One region of the Peptococcus niger genome, then DNA from elsewhere that is predicted to be linked to it. Evidence: a T-box and tRNA genes for the amino acid it is inferred to sense, from the RefSeq annotation. Region 1 holds a T-box; the other holds one or more tRNA genes.

What was found. A T-box is a leader RNA that pairs with one kind of tRNA and senses whether it is charged. The one in region 1 lies ahead of BLQ16_RS00940 (valine--tRNA ligase), so its partner is inferred to be a tRNA-Val.
Region 2: it encodes a tRNA-Val, which carries the amino acid that the T-box ahead of BLQ16_RS00940 (valine--tRNA ligase) is inferred to sense. The anticodon was not compared.

The regions. Positions count from the first base shown of each region.
Region 1 covers NZ_FNAF01000001.1:176,318-179,587, reverse strand. Annotated here, with positions in the region: gene secF (protein translocase subunit SecF) at 1-767, shown strand, start outside; gene BLQ16_RS00945 (ECF transporter S component) at 788-1,393, shown strand; T-box leader at 1,430-1,625, shown strand; gene BLQ16_RS00940 (valine--tRNA ligase) at 1,660-3,270, shown strand, end outside.
Region 2 covers NZ_FNAF01000012.1:11,113-14,382, forward strand. Annotated here, with positions in the region: gene BLQ16_RS08020 (N-acetylmuramoyl-L-alanine amidase) at 1-933, shown strand, start outside; gene BLQ16_RS08025 (GNAT family N-acetyltransferase) at 1,014-1,493, shown strand; tRNA gene BLQ16_RS08030 (tRNA-Glu) at 1,577-1,650, shown strand; tRNA gene BLQ16_RS08035 (tRNA-Val) at 1,654-1,726, shown strand; tRNA gene BLQ16_RS08040 (tRNA-Asp) at 1,730-1,803, shown strand; gene sdaAA (L-serine ammonia-lyase, iron-sulfur-dependent, subunit alpha) at 1,891-2,766, opposite strand; partial or broken gene sdaAB (L-serine ammonia-lyase, iron-sulfur-dependent subunit beta) at 2,777-3,270, opposite strand, start outside.

The DNA of each region.
Region 1 (3,270 bases):
ATCTGGGCATTGACTTTACCGGTGGCACCAAGCTCCATATTTCGATTGCCAAAGATGTTAAAACTGCTGATGTGCGCTCGGCATTGGAAAAGACCGGCCATGGCGGCGACCAGATTCAAGAGCTGCAGGACGGAACCTTTCAAATTAAGACCCAGTTTATGAAACAAGATGCTCAGGATCAATATGTGAAAGCCATCAGCGATAAATTGGGCAAGACAGAAGTCTTGCAATCGACCGCCGTTGGCCCGACCATTGGTCAGGAAATTTTACAAAAAGGGCTTATTGCACTTTTCATTGCCATGGTATTGATGATTGTTTATATTACCGTGCGTTTTGAATGGCGGTTTGCGCTGACTGGGATTTTATCGCTCTTCCATGACGTATTCATCACCATGGGGTTATTTTCAATCTTTCAGTGGGAAGTCAACAGCACCTTTGTTGCGGCCATTTTAACCATCTTTGGGTATTCGATCAACGATACCATTGTTATATTTGACCGCATTCGCGAGAACTTGGGTCGCGTTAAACGTCAGGAGTTGGGCCTTGTTGTCAATAAAAGCATCAGCGCTACCTTGCGCCGCTCTCTGGTGACGTCTATCAGCACCTTGTTGCCTTTACTTGCTGTATTCCTTTTTGGTGGGGATACAACGCGTTACTTTGTATTGGCCATGATCATCGGTATTACGGCAGGGGCTTATTCATCCATTGGCGTTGCAGCGCCCCTGTGGTATGATTTCTCGATGGCCAGCAAAAACAAACGGTTCTAATGGCAGTAGGAGGCTGACGAATGACAAGATCAAGGTTTTTTGCAACAAAGAATCTGGTCCGACTGGCGCTGTTGGCCTCGATTGCCAGTGTGCTGATGTATTTTGAGTTTCCGATTCCGTTTTTGGCACCGGATTTTTATCGAATGGATTTTAGCGAAGTTCCGGTGCTGATAGCGGGTTTTATGATGGGGCCACTTGCAGCCGTTGTTGTCGAACTGATGAAGATTCTGATTATCTTTTTCATTAAAGGCAGCTATACGGCAGGCGTTGGCGAATTGGCAAACTTTATGATGGGGTGCGTATTGGTCTTACCGCCGGTCTTGTTTGTTCGGCACAAGCCCTCTAAACGGATGCTGGTTGTTGGTTCGACCGTCGGTGTTTTAGCGCTGATGCTTGCGGCAGCGGTGCTGAATTATTTTCTCCTGATTCCACTATATGCAACCCTGTTCAATGTGCCAATTGAGGTTTATGTCAATGCGGGGCACGCGCTTAACGCTCATGTGGTTGATTTAAAGGCTTTAATCGTGCTGTGCGTCTTGCCCTTTAATTTCATTAAAGGCAGCTTGGTGACGCTTTTATCCGGCGCTTTGTTTTTGCGGATAGGCAATCAATTAAACCGCTATTGACCGGGAGAAAAATATCGGTTATAATTGCGAAAATAATAAATGCCGATGATGGAGAAGAGTAGAGCAGGACTTGCATTACAGAGACTGGCTGGAGCTGAAAAGGCCGGATGTTAAACTGCTTGAAGGTCGCTCCTGAGGTGGGCCGTGGGAACGGCTCCGGGTCGTTTCGTTACCAACGTTGAGGATCTTATGATCAAAAAAAGGTGGTACCACGCGAACAGTCGTCCTTTTAGGGGCGGCTGTTTTTTTAGTAGGAGGGGTAAATTATGGCGAAAGAATTGGCAAAAACGTACAATCCATCGGCAATTGAGGCCAAATGGTACGATGTTTGGGAGCAGGCGGGATATTTTAAACCGTCGCGTGATGCGGGGGCTCAACCCTTCACCATTGTCATGCCGCCGCCAAATGTGACAGGGCGCCTGCACATGGGCCATGCCATGGACAATACAATGCAGGACATTCTCATCCGCTATCATCGGCTGAAAGGCGACAATACCGTATGGGTTCCAGGAACGGATCATGCCGGTATTGCAACGCAGGCAAAGGTTGAAAATATGCTGCGCGAGGCCGGCATCAGCAAAGAGGAAATCGGCCGCGAAGGCTTTATTGAGCGGTGTTGGCAATGGAAAAACGAATACGGTGAAGCGATCACTCAACAGATTCGCAAGCTGGGCTCGTCATGTGATTGGAGCATGGAGCGGTTCACCATGGATGACGTTTGTAGCCGTGCAGTCCGCAAAACTTTTGTCGATTTTTATCAGAAGGGCTTGATTTATCAAGGCAACTATATTGTTAACTGGTGCCCCCACTGTGAAACAACCATTTCTGATATAGAGGTGGAACATGAAGATCACCATGGCCACTTATACTATTTGAATTATTACACCCCTGACAGGTCTGATCACGTGACAATTGCCACCACCCGTCCGGAAACCATTTTTGGGGATGTGGCAATTGCGGTTCATCCGGAAGATGAACGGTTTAAGCATTTGCAAGGGAAGAAGGTATTAATCCCGATTATTGAACGGGAGATTCCGATTATTGCCGATGAATATGTTGACCGGGAGTTCGGGACCGGGGCTTTAAAAATAACGCCGTCTCATGATGTGAATGACTTTGCAGTAGGGGAACGTCATGGCTTGCCCTTCTGTGAAGTCTTGGATGCAAAAGGGTATATGACCGAAGCTGCCGGTCCCTATGCAGGCTTGGACCGGTTTGCTTGTCGTGAGAAGGTTATTGCTGATTTGCAAGGCACGTCAAGCTTGGAAAAGGTTGAAGACTACGATAACGCTGTCGGTCATTGCTATCGTTGTCATACGGCCATTGAACCCCGGATCAGCAAGCAGTGGTTTGTGGCGATGGATAAATTGGTGAAGCCGGCCTTGGAGGCTGCTTATCGCGGAGATATCCGCTTTGTGCCGGAGCGTTTTACCAAAATTTATACAGCTTGGCTTGAAAATATTAGGGACTGGTGCATTTCTCGCCAGCTTTGGTGGGGGCATCGTATCCCGGTTTGGACTTGTGCTGATTGCGGGGAAGTCATTTGTGAAATGGAAGGCCCTGACGTGTGCCCGGCTTGCGGGTCAAAAGCACTGCACCAGGATGAGGATGTTTTAGATACCTGGTTCAGTTCCGGCTTGTGGCCCTTTGAGGTGCTGGGTTGGCCGGAAAAAACGGCCGATTTGGAGATGTTTTATCCAACGAGTGTTTTGGTTACTGGACGCGATATTATTTTCTTCTGGGTTGCCCGTATGATTTTTGATGCCTATGAATTGACCGGCGAAAAGCCCTTTAACGATGTGCTGATTCATGGCCTGGTTCTAGACGAACAAGGGCGCAAAATGAGCAAATCCTTGGGCAACGGCATCGATCCCTTG
Region 2 (3,270 bases), on a different contig from region 1:
AACGCTTCGAGTGGTTCAGCCGCCCTTACCGTTAAACGGTCTACACCGGGCTTTGGGCAACATGAGGTCACCTTTAAGGTGAATGATGCCAATGTCCAGGTGCTGGCCAATAAGGGGAATAAGCTGTCCGTTGCCATTAACGGCCTTGCTTTTAACGGCAATCTAGGTAATCCGGTGGCGGGAAAAACGGCCTTTGTCGATTTTAAATGCGTGCCAAATGGAAACAAGGGCCTTATTATTCATACGAGTACAGAACCGGGCGGTTATTTCCGCTTGGACCGCCGTGGAGATGAATTCTCCATTATGGCCGTCAAAAAACATAAAAACGGTCAGCTGGGTCTTGCCGGTAAGACCATTGTCGTCAGTGCCGGTCATGGGGAATACACTGGTCCGGGTAAGGTAGACCCAGGTGCCATCGGGAGTGTCTTGCGTTTATCGGAAGTGGCCTTTAACACACCAGTGGCGATTAAGCTCAAGCGCCAATTGGAAGCGGCGGGCGCCAAGGTCATTATGATTCGAGAATACAAGCCGGTGCATATTTCTTTGGCCCAAAGAGCCATGGTGGCCAATGATAATAACGCTGACGCCTATGTTGAAATCCATGGCGATGCCGCTCCCGGCAATCCGAATGCCCTTGGCATAGGGGTTTATTACTTTGATGGCAACATACGGCTTACCAGCGCAGCTCAAAAAGATATGCGGGCAGAATTCGCAAGTGCTATGCAGAAAGGCATGGAGGGGGCTACCGGCACCAGGACCTACACCCGAAAGGCTAATTATGCTGTTTTACGTGAAAATGAAGTGCCTTCCGTTTTAATTGAATGCGGCTTTTTAACCACCCCTTCAGATGAGAAGCGATTGGCGACGGATGCCTATCAAACCAAGCTTGCTCAAGGTATGTATGATGGCTTGGTCAAGTACTTTTCGTATTAATCCTGGATGGACCAGGTTGACACTGTTTTTGAAAGGGTCTAAGATGAAATGAGCAAGACTGAATCATGAGAAGGTGACTTATGGAAAATAAAATGACAGTGCGGGCGGCGACGGCGTCTGATGGCCCTTTAATGCGTGACTACATGCTGAAATTAGGGCGGTATCAAAAGATGGAAGAGCACATTACAGCTGAGCCTGACCAATTGGCCGGCTTGGTGGCTTCCGGTCAAGCACGCGCCTTTTTTGCGGTACGGGATGGCCAAACCGTCGGCTTTTTATTTTGCTACACGGTTTGTTCAGCCTTTATCGGGGCGTCCGGTTATTACATCGATGCCTTGTACATTGATGAGGGGCATCGTGGCGAAGGCATCGGACGTGCGCTGATGTCACGCATTGCACAAGAGTGTGTAGCTGCCGGGTATGGGCGCCTTGAGTGGGGCTGCCTGGATTGGAATGAGCCGGCATTGGCCTTCTATCGTAAGCTCGGTGCCGACCTTGTTCAGGAAATGCGGATTTATCGGATTCATGACGAAAAGATTCGCAAACTGGCCTTGACGTAAAAATTTTGCTGAAATTGTAAAAAAGACTTGCAAAAGGCGTCTCATCTCTGTATAATGTATTCTTGTGAGACGCCTTTAATTGTGGCCTGTTGGAGAAGTGGCTTAACTCACCAGCCTTTCACGCTGGCATTCAGGGGTTCGAATCCCCTACAGGTCATCCGGACGATTAGCTCAGTTGGGAGAGCGTCTGCCTTACAAGCAGAATGTCGGCGGTTCGAGCCCGTCATCGTCCATACGGCGCAGTAGTTCAGCTGGTTAGAATGCCAGCCTGTCACGCTGGAGGTCGTGGGTTCGAGTCCCATCTGCGTCGCGACAGCCCTACGGGGCTGTTTTTTTATGCGTCAAAACGGAAAAAGTCCCATCTGCAAAGCAGATGGGACGCTTGTATTTCAGAGGATTAATCGCTTTTAAGGCCGCAGCTGGTGCAGGCCTGGCGGGCGGAAGGAGTGGTAGCCATGCCGCCTTGGGCGGTTTCTCTGTATTGGACCGGCAAGGCACGGCCAACTTCATATAGGGCTTGGACCACTTCATCAAAAGGAACCAGGGAGGTCACGCCGGCCAAGGCTAAGTCCGCGGCGCTCATGGCGTTGACGACACCACCGGCATTGCGCAAGGCGCAGGGAAATTCCACCAAGCCGCCGACCGGATCGCATACCAAGCCCATAATGTTGATTAAAGCAAAAGATGCCGCTTCAAATACAGCTGAGGGGGCGCCTTTTCGCAAATAGACCAAGGCACCGGCGGCCATGGCAGCTGCGGCGCCGCACTCCACTTGACAACCGCCTTCAGCACCGGAGACGGTCGCATTGGTGGCGATGATGTAGCCGATGGCAATGGCCACCAAGAGTCCCTCAATCAAGGCTTCTTCAGATAGGTTTAGCTGGTCTTCAGCAATTAAGATGGCTGCCGGCAGGATGCCTGCAGCCCCGGCGGTTGGGGCGGCAACAATTTTACCCATGCGGGCGTTGACCTCTGACGTAGATAAGGCGATGGCCATGGCCTTTAGGGGAAGAGGGCCCAGGTAGCTTTGTTCGGGAGGCAGTTGGGCCACCCGGTGCGCATTGCCACCGGTCAGGCCGGATAGGGAGATCAAGGGGCTTTTGCGGGCTCGCTCACCGGATTCACGCATCACAGCGAGGCGCCCTTTTAGGCCCTTGAGGTAGTCTTCGCGTGCTGTTCCGGTCTTATCACACTCGTGACGCAGGGTCATTTCAGCCAAGGACAGACCGCTTTCTTCACAGGCGGCCAACAATTCTTTTGCGGATGTATACACAGTATCCTCCTTAACGGGCGATGGCTTTGAAAAAGTCAAGCTGGGGCAGTTTTTGAAAGGCGTCTGTCACACGGGGTGTAAACGGCTCATCCAGTTCGATGATCATGGTTGCCGTTTGGTCTAAACGATTGACGTGCATGTGGGCGATGTTTAAGTTGTTGTCATGGCAAATGCCGCTGGCGGCATAGACCATGCCCGGTGAGTCCGGATAGCGTAAAATGAGCGTCGGATATTCGCCGGTAAAATCAGTTGCTGTGCCGTCAATATCGGTAATGCGAATATTGCCGCCGCCGATGGATGAGCCGGTAACGGTAAATTCCGGCTCATCTGGCGCGATAAAACGAAACCGCATGGTATTGGGGTGGACGTTGCCCAGGTCTTTTGGCGTGAAGGTAAGGTCAATGCCCTTGTCGGCGATAAGCCTTAAGGCGTCAACCAAACGCTCGTCATCCGGCGCTAAGCCAAGCAAGCCGCCGGCCACCGCCCGATCGCTGCCGTGACCGC